Regions from separate parts of the Heyndrickxia vini genome, predicted to be linked through region 1. Evidence: riboswitches for the same ligand, from Rfam matches in the RefSeq annotation. Region 1 holds a riboswitch; each other region holds the start of a gene.

What was found. Region 1 has a riboswitch for S-adenosylmethionine ahead of ssuE (NADPH-dependent FMN reductase). Riboswitches for the same ligand answer to the same signal wherever they lie in the genome.
Region 2: it holds a riboswitch for S-adenosylmethionine, as region 1 does, so the genes downstream of both, I5776_RS19225 (SDR family NAD(P)-dependent oxidoreductase) here and ssuE (NADPH-dependent FMN reductase) in region 1, are expected to answer to the same signal.
Region 3: it holds a riboswitch for S-adenosylmethionine, as region 1 does, so the genes downstream of both, metK (methionine adenosyltransferase) here and ssuE (NADPH-dependent FMN reductase) in region 1, are expected to answer to the same signal.
Region 4: it holds a riboswitch for S-adenosylmethionine, as region 1 does, so the genes downstream of both, I5776_RS17960 (aliphatic sulfonate ABC transporter substrate-binding protein) here and ssuE (NADPH-dependent FMN reductase) in region 1, are expected to answer to the same signal.

What each region holds. Positions count from the first base shown of each region.
Region 1 covers NZ_CP065425.1:2,346,995-2,351,720, forward strand. Annotated here, with positions in the region: gene I5776_RS11755 (IS3 family transposase) at 1-855, shown strand, start outside; gene I5776_RS11760 (LLM class flavin-dependent oxidoreductase) at 1,366-2,724, opposite strand; gene ssuE (NADPH-dependent FMN reductase) at 2,755-3,300, opposite strand; SAM riboswitch class I at 3,383-3,486, opposite strand; gene I5776_RS11770 (ABC transporter permease) at 3,600-4,280, opposite strand; gene I5776_RS11775 (osmoprotectant ABC transporter substrate-binding protein) at 4,298-4,726, opposite strand, start outside.
Region 2 covers NZ_CP065425.1:3,867,848-3,872,573, forward strand. Annotated here, with positions in the region: gene I5776_RS19215 (CcdC protein domain-containing protein) at 1-212, opposite strand, end outside; gene I5776_RS19220 (arylamine N-acetyltransferase) at 236-1,042, opposite strand; SAM riboswitch class I at 1,392-1,500, shown strand; gene I5776_RS19225 (SDR family NAD(P)-dependent oxidoreductase) at 1,863-2,438, shown strand; gene I5776_RS21700 (SDR family oxidoreductase) at 2,497-2,631, shown strand; gene I5776_RS19230 (Na+/H+ antiporter NhaC family protein) at 2,650-3,993, shown strand; gene I5776_RS19235 (S-ribosylhomocysteine lyase) at 4,054-4,521, shown strand; gene I5776_RS19240 (IS1182 family transposase) at 4,629-4,726, opposite strand, start outside.
Region 3 covers NZ_CP065425.1:1,301,420-1,306,145, forward strand. Annotated here, with positions in the region: gene I5776_RS06510 (DUF2584 domain-containing protein) at 1-17, shown strand, start outside; gene pckA (phosphoenolpyruvate carboxykinase (ATP)) at 134-1,723, opposite strand; SAM riboswitch class I at 1,964-2,152, shown strand; partial or broken gene metK (methionine adenosyltransferase) at 2,536-3,734, shown strand; gene asnB (asparagine synthase (glutamine-hydrolyzing)) at 4,219-4,726, shown strand, end outside.
Region 4 covers NZ_CP065425.1:3,592,527-3,597,252, forward strand. Annotated here, with positions in the region: gene I5776_RS17945 (tetratricopeptide repeat protein) at 1-785, opposite strand, end outside; gene I5776_RS17950 (hydrolase) at 1,317-1,667, shown strand; gene I5776_RS17955 (VOC family protein) at 1,697-2,092, opposite strand; SAM riboswitch class I at 2,256-2,368, shown strand; gene I5776_RS17960 (aliphatic sulfonate ABC transporter substrate-binding protein) at 2,528-3,511, shown strand; gene I5776_RS17965 (ABC transporter permease) at 3,526-4,368, shown strand; gene I5776_RS17970 (ABC transporter ATP-binding protein) at 4,383-4,726, shown strand, end outside.

The sequences.
Region 1 (4,726 bases):
TACGCTGTGTGGAAGATGTGTAAAGTTTTAGAAGTATCAACTAGTGGGTACTACAAGTGGCTAAGGGTCCAGAATAATCCTCTTTCTAAGAAGGAATATTACCGTTTAGAGATCCAACAAAAAATTAGTAGATCTTTTCACGAGAGTTACGGAACCTATGGAAGCCCTAGAGTTCACGATGACCTAATGGAATGGGGGTATAGTATTTCGCAAAAAACAGTGGCACGAATGATGAAGGAAATGGGGTTAAGAGCTACTCCAATAGAAAAGTACGTAGTTACTACAGATTCTAATCATGATTTAACTATTTACCCTAACCTACTTAACCGACAATTTGATGTAGAGGAACCCAATAAGGTTTGGGTAGCTGACATTACATATATTTGGACGTTGGAAGGATGGCTGTACTTATCGTCGATTATGGATTTATTCTCTAGAAAAATTGTAGGGTGGAGTCTTGCCACTCACATGAAAAAGGAGTTAGCCATACAAGCGTTAAATATGGCGATTGTTTCAAGGCAGCCCGAAGACGGGTTTATTCATCATTCTGATCGCGGCTCTCAATATTGTTCGCATGATTACATTGATATCTTGAAAGAACAGAATGCACAAATAAGCATGAGTAAAAAAGGTGACCCATACGATAACGCCTGCATTGAATCATTCCATGCCACAATCAAAAAAGATTTAATTTACAGAAGACGCTTTAAAACAAGAGAGGAAGCTGTAAAGGCAATAAATTACTATATTAGTAGTTTTTATAATGGAAAAAGAAAACATACCACTTTGGATAATTGTTCTCCTAACCAATTCGAGAAAAAACAGCAACAAAATGAAGTGGAGTATACCTCATAAATTAGCCATTTGGTGTTAGAAATAATCAGTCGTGGTTTTGGACTGATTATTTCTAACACCCCAGCAAACGAAGTGCGGTAGTGTTTTATTAAAAAAGTCTCGATTTTTATTGTCTACTTTCTTGACAGAAGACCAACGGAGCGTGTTTCGGGGTAAATAAGCGTAGATTTTCCGATTATGCAAAGAAAAATCCTCTATTTTTACGTTTTTTGCATCATTAGGCGGAATTCGTCCGTCTATTGATGCAATTTTTAGTGCTATTTCTTAAATAAGCGAAATTTCTCCGCTTATTTATCAAACTAGCTTTAGCTTCTAATGAACTTGTACAACTTATAAGGCGGTTTTGGGAAAAAGAAAAATTTTAAAAAAGGCTTAGCGATATTTGTATCTCAAAGCCTTTTTGACTATGCAATATACTGTGAATTGTGTTGTGAAATTTATGTGATTTGTTATGTGTTTACGTTTGTTATTTACCTTTATGCCCCACACACTACAACCGTTTTTTTCATTTTAAACTGGTAATCTGCTATTTCGATGTTGTCTGGCTGGATGATGTTCATTTAAATAATCATTTCCAAATAAATTTTTACGGAATGTCCCTTCTTCATAACTTTTTCTGACTAATCCACGCTCTTGTAGAATGGGTATGACATATTCTACGAAATCTTCAAACGTTCCAGGGGTAATCGCATAGGCAATGTTAAAACCATCTACTCCCGTTACTTCTACCCATTCTTCCAATGAATTTGCAACTGTCGTTGGCGAACCTACAATAACTGGGCCTAAACCTCCAACACCAACAAATTCTGCTACCTCCTCTACAGTGAACTCAGTGTATGATTTCAACGCTGACTGAATAGCATCGTTATTCACATATTGAATTTTTTCTTTTGGATCAAGTTCATCCAAATTCAGTCCCGTCCATCCTCCAACTAAAGATAGTGCACCTTCATAGCTAGCGTATTTTTTGTAATCATCATATTTCGCTTCCGCTTCTTCCTGTGTTGGGGCGACAATTGGGGTGATAAGGGTAAGAATCTTTATTTCTTCTGGTTTTCTTCCCGCTCGAATAGCTTCTTCTCGAAAATCTTGAACAGTCTTTTTTGCACTTTCCATTGTAGTTGCACCAATGAAAACTAACTCTGCATGCCTTACCGCAAATTTTCTGCCTCTAGAGGATGCACCGGCTTGAAAGATAACAGGCGTTCTTTGAGGTGAAGGTTCACATAAATGTGCACCGGGCACTTTATAATAGGATCCGTCATGTTCAATATCATGAACTTTACTCGGATCAGTATAAATGCCCTTTACTTTATCTACAATAACTGCGTCATCCTCCCAACTCGCTTCCCATAATTTGTAGACTACATCCATATATTCATCAGCAATATCGTATCTGTTATCGTGGCTAATTTGTTTATCAAGACCTATATTTAATGCTGCACTATTCAAATAGGAGGTTACTACATTCCAGCCAATGCGACCTTTCGTTAAATGATCTAAAGTAGACATTCTTCTGGCAAACGTATATGGATGTTCGTAGCTTGTTGAAGCCGTTAATCCAAATCCTAAATGTTTTGTTACTTGAGCCATAATCGGAACGACAAATGCCGGATCGTTTACCGGTACTTGTGCACCTTGGCGAACGGCAGGATCCCTTGAGCCTTGATAAACATCATAAGTACCTAACACATCAGCTAAAAATATAGCATCAAAACACCCCTTTTCCAAAACCTGTGCAGTATGTGTCCAATATTCTGCATCTTTATAAGTGGAGGATCGATCATCTGGGTGTGACCATAAACCGGGGGATTGATGACCCGCACAATTCATATCAAAAGCATTTAGATAGATTCTTTTTTTAACCATTTTCATACCTCCTTAAATTTTTTATAAAGATTATGCTGTAAATTGTTTTAACTGTTTAATGGACTTAACAAATCCATCAACCTGTTCAGACAAACGTTGAATCGAATCAATATGTGTAAGAGGATTCCGTTTGTTTGATTTATCAATAGCACTATCTAAAATATAAATTCCTTGTAATGGATTTCCTTTCAATGTTGTGATGAGTGGTTTTAATGCATAATCAAGAGCGAGTAAGTGTGCACCACTGCCACCTACCATTACAGGAAAAACCGGTTTGCCCTTAAGTATTCTTTCAGGCAATAAATCAATTAATGTCTTTAATACACCGGTATAGGACGCTTTATACACAGGTGATCCGATAATGACTCCATCTGCATTTATAATCGTTTGTGCCAAATGATCAATATCCGGACTGTCATAACGGCTATTTACTAAATCTAGAGGTGAGAAATCGACAACTGAAGAATACGCAACAGTAATTCCTTCCTTTTCTAATAAAAATTGAACATGTTTTAACACAAGATCTGTCCTGGATTTATCAGATGGGCTCCCACATAAAATTACTACTTTACTCATTTTACTAACCTTCTTTCTTTTCATATTTTTTCAAATAAAAAGTCCTCTTTTCAAAAGAAAAGAGGACTCCCCAGTGCGTCTACTCTTATCTTCCAAGCGAATGCTTGCTGGAATTAGCACCTTTCTACCTAAGTAGAGGTTGCTGAAGCTTCATCGGGCCAGTCCCTCGGCTTCTCTGGATAAGAATTATTAAGTTTTGTTAATCATAATATTTGAACATTTAATTTGTCAAGATTAATTCTGACCTTTTTTATAAGAATTATAAGATTTATAGTTTAAGCTACAAATTCTATTACATATTATGCAGCTTCCTTCATTTCTACCTTCACTTCTTTTTTCTTTTTAACAGGAGATAAAATTCGTTCTAACCAGCCCATCAAGAAGTCTGCAGCTACTGCCATTAATGCAGTTGGTATTGCGCCGGCTAATATTATCGAAGATCCATTCGTCACATTCGTACCGCGCACAATAATATCACCTAGTCCACCTGCTCCGACAAATGTACCTATCGTAGCAATTCCAATTGCGACAACTAGAGCGTTTCTGAGACCTGCCATAATTACGGATAATGAAAGAGGCAGTTCAACCATTCTTAGTATTTGAAATTTCGTCATCCCCATCGCTTTTCCGGACTCTAACAGGAATTGATCGACATTGACGATTCCTGTATAGGTGTTCTTTAAAATTGGCAAAAGCGAATATAAAAATAATGAAAGGACTACTGTATTCGTCCCTAATCCCATAACTAGCATTAGGACCGATAACATCGCTAAGGCAGGAATCGTTTGGATAATATTTGCAAGTGAAATTACCCACGTACTAAGCCTGCGGTATCGAGCAATTATGATTCCCAGCGGAATGGCAACAATCGCAGCGAAAATCACGCCATACGCTGACATCAAAAAATGTCGGTAAAACTGTTCCCAAACATAGCCACCATTATTGGCATAATAATCAAATAATCCTTGTATTGTATTCAAGTCAAACACCTCCAGCCTTACTCAAAATAGTTATTTTCCTCTAAGAACTTTTTAGCGACGGTAGAAGGCTCTTTCATTTTTCCATCGCTTTCATAATTTAATTGCTGCATTTTTTTCGTACTAATCTTTCCAACCAGCTTTTGTAAGATTCCTTTTAATTCAGGATGTTTTTTTAATACATCATTTCTAGCGACAGGCGATGCATCGTAAGGAGGGAAGAAATGTTTATCATCCTCCAGTACCTGAAGATTATATGCATTAATCCGGCCGTCTGTTGTATAAGCTAAAACGACATCCATTTTTCCGCTTTGAACCGCTTTATAAACGAGTCCGATTTGCATTGGGAAGGTTTGACCAAATTCAAAGCCATACTCCTTCACAAAACCTTCGTAGCCATCTCCTTTTCGTTTTAACCATGAATTATCAACACCTAAACTCAAGTCTTT
Region 2 (4,726 bases), 1.5 Mb from region 1:
CCTAATCCAATGCCTACTAAATCATATAAATATGAGATAGGATGTATAGCGCTCGTAAAAAGTAACAAAATCAATAAAATAGAAAATAGCGTAATCCGGACAATAAGTCTTCGCTTTCTTAATGGCTGAAATCCAATTGATCGCTTAATCCTTCGATAAAGTATAAATCCAATAAGCAGAATAGAATATAAAAACTGTGGTTGAATGTGCAATGCTACACCTTCTTTTCCTTGTATTAACTTTTCTTAAATAAAACTACCCCTCGTTCTTTAAGAAATTGGACAGATTCATAAATTGAATGTTCATCGATCTGATATACCTCTTGGACCGTTGTTTTCCATTTATCAAAATCCCTCATTTGAATTTCACGGATATTCCGGTAGGTCATCACCTTAATCGTGTGATCTCTTAAAAAATAGCATTCATGTCCATTAAATCGGACAGCTGAAATTCTTCTCATCGTTGTATTTACATCATGATCAAAATAGGATTGTTGAATATCTTCAATAATGTCTTTTTCAGATAATGGTGTCCACTCGATTTCCTTTTTTACAAAGGATTTTCCATTCGAACGGCGATCTATTTCAAATTTATCCATCGTTTTTTGGGTAAAAGCAATTTCTTCACCAAATCCATGTAAAACATGTTTTCTTTTTGCTTCTAGCTCGACTGGCTTCATAATTGGTGAGCCATAACCAACATCCACATAATATTGCCTTTGACCAATCGTCACCATGATGGCTAAGTGGCCCGGATTTACTCTTACTAATGAACAAGTAAACCCTAATCGGGATAATAAGCGAGAAAAATTCATATTTAATGTATAACATGTCCCTCCCCACCCTTTTTCGTTTAGATTTTCTACAAAAACCTCGATTGGGGGAACATAGTTTGAACGCTCCTGAAAATAATGAAACTTACTAAATGTTTCATAAGGGATTCGTGATAAATGTTGTTGTATCAACCGCTGCAAATAATTTAAGGATGGAGTTTCTTTCTCTAATTTTAAATATTTTAAATAGTCCTCGATTGTTTGTTCCACATTTACCACTCTTTCATTATTCCATTAAGAAAATATATCTTTTATTCATTCTCGCAAAAAGTAAAAAATCCTGCAATATGATTGAATAATATGTTAGAAAGACTTAATGTTAATCTATTTTATTAAGGGAAATTTAATTATTTCTCTATATATTTATAGACATAGGAAACAAGAAACTTGTTTCAAACTTTTTCCTTCAACAATTATGTTGATTGAATACCCCTTTTTTATAACCCTTTTATGTCCGGCTTATGGCCGGAATTTTTTGTTTTAAAAAATTTAAATTGACTTTTCTCAACCATTTGTGTAATTTAAATAAATAAGATGTAACGTTAATTTCATATTGTATCTCTTATAAAGAGTAGCGGAGGGACTGGCCCTATGAAGCTCGGCAACCTTTCATGATGATCATGAATCGGTGCTAAATCCTGCAAAACATTCGTTTTGAAAGATAAGAGAGGACGATTTCTTGTTAGATGAGGCCTCTCTATATTGAGTGGCCTCTTTTATTTTGGCTCTTTTCTAAAGGATTGTTGCTTTCAACAAATTTAAACGGGAGAGTGGATTGGAGCGGAAGGTACGAGACTCCTGCGGGATCAGCTGGACAGATGAGACCCCGCAAGAGCGAAGCGATGAGGAGGCTCATCGCCAGCCCCGCGGAAAGCGAGTGCCTGTAGCGGAAAGGAACGGATCATTCCCAAAACAATAATCTTTACGAAAACAGCCTTTATTTTTAAGGAATGAAGAAAATCATAGAATATTTCATCACCATATCCGATTATTCTTATAAGAATAATAAACAAGGAGTGTAGGTTTCTTTATGTATTGTTTAGATTTAACTGGAAAAGTTGCCATTGTTACAGGTGGCACACAAGGGATTGGCAAAGCAATTGTCGATGCACTATTAGATTGCGGAGCAAAAGTAGCGGCGGTTGATATCAATATTAATCATCATCAAACGACGGACCAATTACTTTATGTGCAAGCAGATGTAACAAACAGTGATCAAGTCAACAATATGGTTGAAACGGTGATCGAATCCTTTGGAAGACTAGATATTTTAGTAAATAATGCAGGGATTTCCTCCATGGATTATGCCGTTGATATTAAAGAGGTTGATTGGGACCGAGTGATGGATGTGAACGCTAAAGGCGTGTATTTATGTAGTCAAGCAGCTGCAAAAGTACTAAAAAAACAAGGTGATGGTGGAAAGATTATTAATATTTCATCTCAGGCTGGAAAAAACGGATACCGCTTAATGGGAAGCTATGTAGCATCAAAGCATGCCGTTTTAGGATTTACGAAGGTAATGGCGATTGAATTAGCCAAAGACCAAATCAATGTAAATGCAGTTTGCCCAGGTATTGTAGAAACCGATATGAAAAAAAAAAAATGAAAGAGTCATAGGGGGTGAGTTAAGAGGACTTAATGCTGAAGCAATTAAAGAAGAGGATATATCGCAGGTCCCATTAGGCAGAACCGCGAAACCCCAAGATATTGCAAATGTCGTTGTCTTCTTATCATCAACACTTTCCGACTATATGACAGGGCAAGGAATTAATGTGACTGGCGGAATGACAATGAACTAAGAAATAGGAGGAATTAATGTGACAAAACAACAAGAAAGAAAAGGAAGTCTTCTCGCACTATTACCATTATTAATTTTTGTACTTCTTTTTATCGGAACGGGAATTCTTGCAAATGATTTTTCCAAAATGCCTTTAAGTGTGGCGGTCATTATTGCAGGTACAGTCGCATTATTGATGAATAGGAAGGAATCATTATCTAAAAAGATTGATATCTTTTGTAAAGGAGCTGGACATTCAAATATTATTTTAATGTGTATCATCTTTGTTTTAGCCGGAGCTTTTGCCGGTGTTGCTAAGGAAATGGGAGCGGTTGAATCAACGGTCAATCTTGGATTATCGTTGCTTCCTGCAAATTTATTAATGGTAGGACTTTTCATTATCGGTTGCTTTATCTCTACCTCAATGGGGACTTCTATGGGTACGGTTGTTGCATTGGCGCCAATTGGGTTAGGGATCGCCACACAAACAGATATCCCTACAGCATTAGCCATGGCTACTGTTATTGGTGGAGCAATGTTTGGCGATAATCTTTCAATGATTTCGGACACAACGATTGCTGCTGTACGGACACAACAAACACAAATGAAAGACAAATTTAAAGTGAACTTCTTTATCGTTTTGCCAGGTGCCATTGTTACAGCCATCCTACTTGGAATCATCACCCTTGGAAACCATGCAAGTGTTACCGGTGATCATCCGTATGAATTGGTCAAAGTATTACCATATGTAGCTGTCTTAGTCGCCGCTCTACTCGGAGTCAATGTTTTAATCGTATTGCTGGGAGGAACCATTTTTGCCGGCATCATCGGAATTGCTTATGGATCATATGACTTTCTGGGATTTCTGCAAACCGTTGCCAAAGGTGTCATGAGTATGGAAGACATTGCAATTGTAGCAATATTGATTGGTGGTTTAGTTGAAATTATTAAATATAATGGTGGAATTGATTATCTATTACACTTTGTCACTAGCAAAATTAGATCAAAAAAAGGTGCCGAGTTTGGGATTGCTAGTTTAGTGAGCGTTGCGGATATCGCAACAGCAAATAATACGATTTCCATTATTATTACTGGACCATTAGCGAAAAATATCGCAGATGAATATGAAATTGATGGAAGAAAATCAGCAAGTATTCTCGATCTATTTTCTAGTTGCTGGCAAGGAATTGTTCCATACGGCGGCCAACTACTTGCAGCAGCCAGCATCGCCTCAATTTCACCTGTGAGCATTATCCCTTATTCTTTCTACCCAATCTTGATGGGAATTTGCGGAGTGATAGCGATACTAGTTGGATATCCAAGGCTCCAAAGAAAAGAAAAGGCAATAAATACTAATCAACCTTTAAAAGAAAAATCTTTATAGTATGCTATACTATATTGATAATTCAAACAATAAAATTATTTATTTAGGAGTGAATATGTAATGGTACAAAAAATGAATGTAGAAAGCTTCAATCTTGATCATACAAAAGTAAAGGCACCATATGTACGTTTAGCCGGAGTTACTCATGGACAAAATGGAGATGTCATCCATAAATACGATATCCGTTTAAAACAACCAAATAAAGAACATATGGAGATGCCAGCTCTTCATTCACTAGAGCATTTACTAGCTGAAAATGTACGTAATCATCTTGATCATGTAGTCGATTTAAGTCCGATGGGCTGTCAAACAGGCTTTTATCTTGCCGTCCTTAATCATGATAATTATGATGGGATTCTTGATGCCTTAGAAAAAACGTTACAAGATGTATTAGAGGCAAAAGAGGTTCCAGCTTGCAATGAAATTCAATGTGGTTGGGCTGCAAGTCATAGCCTTGAGGGCGCACAAGAACTTGCTCGCGAATTACTTGCGAAAAAAGATGAATGGAAAGAGATATTTGCAGATTAATAATCGTAAAGACAGAGGCTGGGACATAACTAGCTTCAAATAGTGAAAAAGGTGAATTTGAGTGTACTCAAATTCACCTTTTTCTTTTTTTGCGTGTAATTCTTCTATTATCTTAGTTGCTGGGCAGTGTATTTTCTTAAATTCACTGCCATTAATGCAAAGCCCATTTCATTTTCTACCTTTGATTTTCCTCGTACGGAAAATC
Region 3 (4,726 bases), 1.0 Mb from region 1:
TAAATTCAAGTAATTAATTAGAAAAGCGGAGGCTAGACGCCGAAGTTGGACAAAAACCGAATGTTATACTTTTATAAAGTAAAGGGACTCAAGGAAAATATAGTTCATTTCCTCAAGTCCCTTTTTTCTAAATTTATTTAATGATTGGTCCACCCTGTATTTCAATTTCTTGTGACACATGACCAAATTTCTTGAAGTTTTCTTTGAATTTTGTAGCAAGCTCTTGTGCTTTTTCATTATATGTCTGTTGGTTACCCCATGTTTTATTAGGAATTAACACTTCATCGGGTACACCAGGTACATGCAATGGAATGTGTAATCCGAAAATTTCATCTTGTTTTGTTTCAACAGATTCAAGTTCGCCTTCTAATGCAGCCTGAACCATTGCTCGTGTATAGCCTAATTTCATTCGACTTCCTACTCCATATTCTCCGCCAGTCCATCCTGTATTGACTAAGAAAACTTGAACGCCATGCTCATCGATCTTTTTCCCAAGCATTTCAGCATATACAGTAGCTGGTAAAGGTAAGAATGGTGAACCGAAACAAGTAGAGAAAGTGGCTTCAGGAGAAGTAATTCCACGTTCGGTACCCGCTAGTTTGGATGTATACCCGCTAAGGAAATGATACATTGCCTGTTCTTTTGTTAATTTGCTGATCGGAGGTAATACCCCGAAAGCATCCGCTGTTAAAAAGACAATCGTTTGTGGGTGTCCTGCAATACTTGGTTCAATGATGTTGTCAATTGCTTGGATTTGGTATGCAGCGCGTGTATTTTCAGTTAATGTCGCATCATCATATAATGGTTCACGGGTCAATTCGTCCACCATGACATTTTCCAAAACTGCTCCGAATCGAATCGCATCATAGATTTGCGGTTCTTTTTCACGAGTAAGGCCGATACATTTTGCATAGCATCCACCTTCAATATTAAATACACCATTTGAAGACCATCCATGTTCATCATCACCGATTAAGCGGCGATTTGGATCAGCGGATAATGTTGTTTTGCCCGTTCCGGATAATCCGAAGAATAAAGCGACATCTCCTTCAGCACCTACATTTGCAGAACAATGCATCGGTAGAATATCATTTTGAGGTAAAAGATAATTCATGATAGAAAAAATACTTTTCTTCATTTCACCAGCATATTCGGTTCCGCCGATAAGAATAATTCGGCGTTCAAACGAAACAACGACAAATGTTTCTGAATTTGTGCCATCTGTTAATGGATCCGCTTTCACATTGGGAGCAGATAAGATAGTAAATTCAGCTTCATGGGTTTTAAGTTCCTCTTCGGTTGGACGGATAAATAATTGATGTGCAAATAAATTATGCCAAGCATATTCATTTACTACTTGGATTGGTAATTGAGTTCTTTTGTCAGCACCTGCAAATCCCTTAAAAACAAAAACTTCATTTTGCTCTTGTAGGTAATTAATCACCTTAGTATATAATTTATCAAATGATTCCTCAGAAATTGGTTGATTTACAGAGCCCCAATCGATTGCATCTTTTGTGGAAGCCTCTTCAACAATATATTTATCTTTAGGAGAACGGCCAGTATATTTTCCAGTTTCAGCACGGACTGCACCTGTAGATGTTAAGATTCCTTCTCCTCGTTTTAATACCTTTTCTACTAATTGAGGTACTGCTAATTGAGTAAGGATGTTTTTTCCGGCTAAAACATTTGTTAATGTATTTGAAAAAGTAACTGATTTCATTTATACTAACCTTCCTTTGTAAAAAATTTAAGTATCCTTTATTCGTTAATTAGTATAACACAATTATATAAATAGTCTATACTATATGTGCGTATTTTTTTAAAAATATATGAAATTGTTCAATTAAAATTATTTTCATTTCCACAATATAATAAGGAAGTCAATTGTACAAGTTTAAATGGAAAAATAATTTATTGACACCATCCAACAAATTGCGTATTATTTTACCTTGAACGGATACTCTTATCCCGAGCTGGTGGAGGGACAGGCCCAATGAAACCCAGCAACCGACATTCTATAGGTTAGTAACTTGGAAGTTAGAAACGGAAGCTGGCTTTGCCGGTTACTTCAAAATCTAACCTCTTACTTCTAACAGCTAGAGCGCACGGTGCTAACCTGAGGCAAGGTAAAATCCTTGAACGATAAGAGTGAAAGGCACGGGTAATGAACCTTTCCTCACATAGTACATATGATGGGGAAGGGTTTTATTCATTTTTAAATGATGTCTAGCGAAAGCAACCGGCCCCTCGAGATCAAATAACCTTCGACAATTGAAGTTAAAGAGCAAACTTCATTTGTGGGAAAGTTATAAAGCCAACTTTCCTTTTGGGAAAATCAAAAGGCAGATTTCCCCAGAACATTTGCTTGTCGGGGCTAATCAAGGTGCTTGCGCTTTTCTTATTTACCCACTTTCGAAACCTATGAACCGGATTTTAGCTTAGGATAAAATCTGTGGTTTATTTCATACTAATAGGGAATGAGTACCGTGAGGCGTAAAAATAGATAGCAATTTGTATTAGGGAGGAATAAAAATGACAAAAAAGCGTCGTTTATTCACATCTGAATCAGTTACAGAAGGACATCCAGACAAAATCTGTGACCAAATTTCAGATGCCATTTTAGATGCGATCCTAGAAAAAGATCCAAATGCCCGTGTAGCTTGTGAAACATCCGTTACGACAGGTCTTGTGTTAGTAGCAGGAGAAATTACTACTAATACATATGTCGACATTCCAAAAATTGTTCGTGGAACAATCAAAGATATCGGATATACACGTGCAAAATATGGCTTTGATTCGGAAACATGTGCAGTATTAACATCGATTGATGAACAATCAGCAGACATAGCTATGGGTGTCGATAAAGCATTGGAAGCACGCGAAGGCCAAATGTCTGAGGATGAAATTGAAGCAATCGGTGCAGGTGACCAAGGGTTGATGTTTGGCTTTGCTTGTAATGAAACGAAAGAGCTTATGCCTTTACCGATTTCTTTAGCACATAAGTTAGCACGTCGAATTTCAGAGGTTCGTAAAGAAGAAATATTGCCATATTTGCGACCAGATGCAAAAACACAAGTAACAGTAGAATATGATGAAAATGATCAACCGATCCGTATCGACACAATCGTCGTTTCTACACAGCATCACCCTGAAATTAGCTTAGAACAAATTCAACGAAATGTTAAAGAACATGTGATTAATCCAGTTGTTCCTAGTGAATTAATCGACGAAGAGACAAAATACTTTATTAATCCTACAGCCGTTTCGTTATTGGTGGGCCTCAAGGGGATGCAGGCTTGACTGGCCGAAAAATCATCGTTGATACGTATGGTGGTTATGCACGTCATGGCGGGGGAGCATTTTCAGGAAAAGATCCTACAAAAGTTGACCGCTCTGCCGCTTATGCTGCACGTTATGTCGCTAAAAACATTGTAGCTGCAGGATTAGCTGATAAATGTGAAGTCCAACTTGCCTATGCAATAGGGGTTGCTCAACCAGTATCCATTTCCATTGATACATTCGGTACAGGAAAAGCATCTGAAGATGTATTAATCGATGCCGTACGAAAATATTTTGATCTACGTCCAGCAGGAATTATCAAAATGTTAGACTTACGTCGCCCAATTTATAAACAAACAGCTGCTTACGGTCATTTCGGCCGTCATGACCTTGACCTTCCATGGGAAAGAACAGATAAAGCCGAAAACTTACGTAAAGAAGTATTAAAATAATAAAAGAGGCTTTTTGTAAAACGCTCATTTCTAAAAGATTGTTACTTTAAGCATATTAAGTGCAGAGTGGATTGGAGCGGAAGGAGCTTGACTCCTGCGGGACATAGAGGAAAAGTCGAGACCCCACAGGCGCGCAGGAGCGCCGAGGAGGCTCGACTTCCTCCCCGCGGAAAGCAAGCTCCTGTAGCGGAAAGGAACGGTATATTTCCAAAAACAACAAACAATACAAAAATGACCTTAATAAGCAAGTGGAGTTACAGTATTTGTAACTCCATTTGCTTTTGTTAAAATAGTATTCGCAGTTCTTACCAATAAAATATATATATTGTCTACTGCAAAAAGGAAAAAAAAATGATAGTATAATATGGTGTGAAAAATGTTGAATATTGCCCATTGCAGTAGCTCATTGGAATCACGACGAATATTAATATAAAATTGTAATAAATAAGTATGTTAATTTGGAATGGAGTAGGTGACATACATAATGTGTGGATTTGTAGGTTGTATACATGACAACGAGGTTGGATTAAGAGAAACAGACAGACAACTTTTTAAAAACATGAACAATATTATCACTCATCGTGGTCCCGATGATGATGGATTTTTTGAAGATGAACATATTCAATTTGGTTTCCGCAGATTGAGTATTATTGATATAGAAAGTGGACACCAACCTTTAACATATGAAAATGAACGTTATTGGATCATTTTTAATGGTGAAATATATAATTATGTGGAACTGCGAAATGAATTGGTTGAAGCGGGGTTAACTTTTGAAACGGCTTCTGACACGGAAGTTATTCTTGCGCTTTATAGTTACTATAAAGAAGAAGCGGTATCGAAGCTTCGGGGCATGTTTGCTTTTACGATTTGGGATAAACAGGAGCAGTTATTAATTGGAGCACGTGATCCTTTTGGTATCAAACCGTTTTTTTATAGAGAAGAAGAAGGACGCACATTCTTTGCTTCTGAAAAGAAAAGTATTTTGCTCG
Region 4 (4,726 bases), 1.2 Mb from region 1:
AATTCATGCCAATTTCCATTACGACGGTCCTCGATATTTATAAGGATATGATTAATCTCTTTAATCCAAGTTAGGTAAACATCTTTTGCTTCATTTCGATAACCTTTCCATAGCGAGGAAACAAATGATTCAAACAATCTTTGATTTTCTATATATAACGAAACTAGGACTTTACTAAAATAACTTGGTGCAAATCGGTTTGTTTTTTCATCCAAACTATAGGAAATGAGTACCTCAAACCATTTTGCAGAATCCGTTCTTATTGCTTCGTTCACAGCTAGTTCTACTGCATTTGCCCAATCCTGCTGATTTTCAAAAAAATCGCGTGCTATGTCTGTTAGATTTTTGTAATCAGGATTATAGGCGACAGCTTCCTTAATTGTATCAACCGCTTTTCCCATGTCTCCCTGCACATTATAAATAGAGAAAAGCATAATCGAAATTTCCGTCGTTAATATTGGGGAATCAGAAACGATTGAACGGTATATTTCTTCAGCAGTAGAGTACAGGCTTAATTCAAAATAGGCATCTGCCATATTTTTTTTCGCCCATGGCTCTAATTCATTTTCGATATTTTCCCATTTAAAAATGGCAGATTCAAAGTCTTTATTATGAAAATACACTTCTCCTTGGGCGAAACGAATATACGATAATTCAGCTAGCTCATTTTGCTGTTCCGCCATGTATGCTTCACCAAGGATTCGAATTGGATGGTCGAATTCATTCTCTTTCATAAATGTTTTTTTATAATACATTTTATCAATTAATAACTCTTCAAAAGTCATATTATATCCTCCGATAATACATATTTACATAATCAATTAATGCGACAGAATATGTAAATATGCTTCCCTTTTGTTACAGTATTAAAACTTTTCCTGCAAGTAGCTAAACTCTATTTTTATAGTTTAACAAATGAACATTTGCAATAAATTTCATTTTACTTTCATTTTTGATACAGGCACAAGAGACATAAGTAATACTTTTAATATTGCTGAATATTTGTACTTTGGTGGCACCTGTGTTTGGTATATTTTTGTGGATAAACAATAAACCGTTCCTTTCCGCTCCACTCTGCGCTTTTACTATTGTTTAAAGCTACAATCTTTCGAAAAGGGTCATTAATTGCCCAAAACGGTCTTACATATATTTCATATATCCTTTAAAGTAATTAATGGGGAAGTTGATGAGAATCAATTTTAACATTACATCTTAATAATGATTAATGAGGACAAATTAGTGGTAAAACATCTTTAAGTTTCTTTTTTGGAGCTACCGATAGTTTTATAAAAAAAAAACTTAAGGAGATGAAATGTATGGAGTCGAATAGCAGAAAATATTATATTGATATCACCAATGGTGAAATATTAGACACTCCAATTGAAACAAATCAACAATTTGAAATTACTGCTAACCATAAAGAAATTTCTCAGCTTAAAGAGCTTTTCAAAAAGTTATATGCTGCTGATTTAGAAACATATGCACGGGCCCATATTCCTTTCCTTGAATATCACCATGATTCCGAAAATCATAAATATGATCAAATTCTTACTGAAGTTTATCAAATGATCTATCAATTAGGGAATGAAGAAGCACGTCAATATATAATTAATAATGGAATATTGAATGATGACACCCAATCTAAGGGATTAGAAAACTTTAAGTAGATTAAAAAGGGGATGCCTTTCTATCCCCTTTATTTTCGATAATTCAATTCCCACGTAACTCCATATTTGTCCTGTACTTTTCCATAGGTAGCATTCCAAAATGTTTGCTGCAGCTCCATTTTTACTACCCCTTCTTTGGAAATTGCGTCATATACTTGCTTGATTTCCTCATCACTTTCGAATTCGAGTCCAATTTCAATATTATTCCCATAGATTGGCTCATTCCCAAATACATCATTAAAATAAATGGCAAACCCATTAGGAAAATGGAGTTCTGCATGGATGTATTTTCCTTCATGTCCTTTGAACATTTCAATTCCGTCGGCGAGTTGAGTATGTCCAATCTCACCATTTAATACTTCGGCATAGTATTCTATAGCTTCCTTGCAATTTTCAATTGTAATATGTGGGATTATCCTTTTCATTTGTATCCTCCTACCAATTTTCTGCATTGTAAAAAAATTAAAAAAACTAATTGACTTCCTATTCAACTTATTTTATACTTCATCACAGATACAACGCAATTAAAAAGCGTAAAGCTCCTTGTTGAAGACACTCTAGCTGGACAGCAATTAAAAATCGAATACACTCTTATTGAGAGCGGCGGAGGGAATAGGCCCTATGAAGCCCGGCAACCTTCAAGCGATTTGCTTGAAAAGGTGCTACATCCTACAGATCCATGATGATCTGGAAGATAAGAGGAGGACCATTACTTTTCGCCCTCTTCTTATTGGAAGAGGGCTTATTTATTTTTCCACCTCTTCTTCTCTCACCTATCATTCATTTTTTACACTTCGCAGAATCTACATACCAAATTCCAAGTAATCCTATCAATAAAATTAAATAAGGGGGTCATTTAAATGAAAAAGTATTTTATCTTTTGTTTAAGCATCATTACAATTTTTGGTGTGCTTTCAGGATGCTCCAGTAGTGCAAGTGGGGAAAATAAAAAACCTAAAAAAATTATTTTGGATTACGCATTTTACTCGCCAACAAGTCTTGTTTTAAAAAACAAAGGTTTTGCGGAAAAATTATTTAAAAAGGAAGGGATTGATATCGAATTTGTTCTAAGTCAAGGTAGCAACAAAGCACTCGAGTTTTTAAACTCAAAAAGTGTGGATTTTAGTTCTTCGGCTGGTGCAGCTGCACTAATGGCGAAAGCAAACGGGTCACCTATTCAATCCATTTATATCTATTCAAAACCAGAATGGACCGCTCTGGTTACACTTGATCCATCCATTCAATCAGTAGCTGATTTAATAGGAAAAAAGGTTGCCGCAACTATTGGAACCGACCCGTATATTTTTCTGCTTCGTGCATTAAAGGAGAATGGGTTATCACCAAATGATATTGAAATTGTCAATCTTCAACATAGTGATGGTGCAAGTGCATTACAGTCTGGTGAAGTCACTGCTTGGGCAGGATTGGATCCACATATGGCAAAACTAGAACTGGAATCGAAAGCAAACCTATTTTATCGTCAACCAAATTACAATAGCTATGGAACATTAAATGTCCGAAAGGAGTTTGCTGATCAATACCCTAAATATGTTGAAAAAGTGATTGAAGCGTATGAGCAAGCAAGAAAATGGGCGATTGAGCATCCCGATGAAACCGCTGGAATTCTTGCAAAGGAAGCAAAAATTGATAGTGATGTCGCAAAAAAAGAGCTAGAAAGAAATGATTTCTCTTCTCCTACTCCTGGAAATGAGCAAGTTGAAACGATTCAAGCAGCTGGGAAGATTCTTCAAGAAATGAAAGTTTTAAAGGATACTCTTAATATTGAAAAGCTCGTAAATGAGCTGATTACGCCAAAATATGCGAAAAAGGTAATTAATCAATAAAGGAGGCGGGGCAGATGATTGAGCAAAGTGAAAAAGTAAGATTGGTACGAAGAAGAGATACCTCTAAAAAACTAACTTTAAGTAAGAAAAAAGGCAAAAGGAAGTGGATAATAGGAAGCATTATCCCTTTCATCCTCCTCTTACTTTGGGAAATCACCGGAAGGATGGGACTGATTGAGGCACACCTACTCCCGGTTCCATCTATCATCCTTAAAGGAATTTATGACATGGCACGGGAAGGAACGCTGTGGGAGCATACCGGGGCGACGTTATATCGCGTATTTGCTGGGTTTTTTATAGGAACATTCTTCGCTATTTTACTAGGATCTATTGTAGGTTATTTTAAACTATTTGAGAGTCTGTTTGATCCAATTATTCAAGCCTTTCGGTCGATCCCATCTTTGTCATGGGTACCACTCTTTATTTTATGGATGGGAATAGGTGAAACATCAAAAATTATACTCATTGCAGTTGGTGTATTCTTTCCTGTCTACTTAAATATGGTATCCGGAATTCAAGGGGTCGACCGCAAACTTATTGAGGTCGGCAGAATTTATCATTTTTCACCTTATAAAATTATTCGTAAGATCATCCTCCCTGCGGCACTTCCCTCATTTCTTGTCGGAATTCGCAGTGGGCTGGGACTTGGCTGGATGTTCGTCGTAGCCGCTGAAATTATGGGGGCAAGTAAAGGGCTTGGCTATTTATTATTCGTCGGTCAAAACACGTATTCACCCCAGCTCGTTTTAGGCAGTATTTTGTTATTCGCGATACTCGGGAAACTTACGGATTCCATTCTCAAAAAAATAGAAGATCGATCACTTAGATGGCAAGACAGTCTTTCTAACCAAAACTAAGGGGGATTTCAACGATGCTGGCGGTTCGAAATATTTCACGTACGTTTAATCAGGGGAAAACTGGTTTTCAAAACATCTCCTTTTCGATTCAGAAAGGAGAAATTATTGGCATTATTGGTACAAGTGGCTGCGGAAAAAGCACATTATTACGTGTCCTATCTGGACTTGATTCTAACTTTAAAGGCTCGCTTGACCTAGACCTTGCGGCGATTGGAATGGTCTTTCAAGAACCACGGCTAATGCCTTGGCTGGATGTTGTTGATAATATTAGTTTCGGTATCCATTATCCTGAGCAGAAACAAAAGGTAACAGAACTTTTACAATTGGTTGGATTAGTTGGTTTTGAAAAGCATTTCCC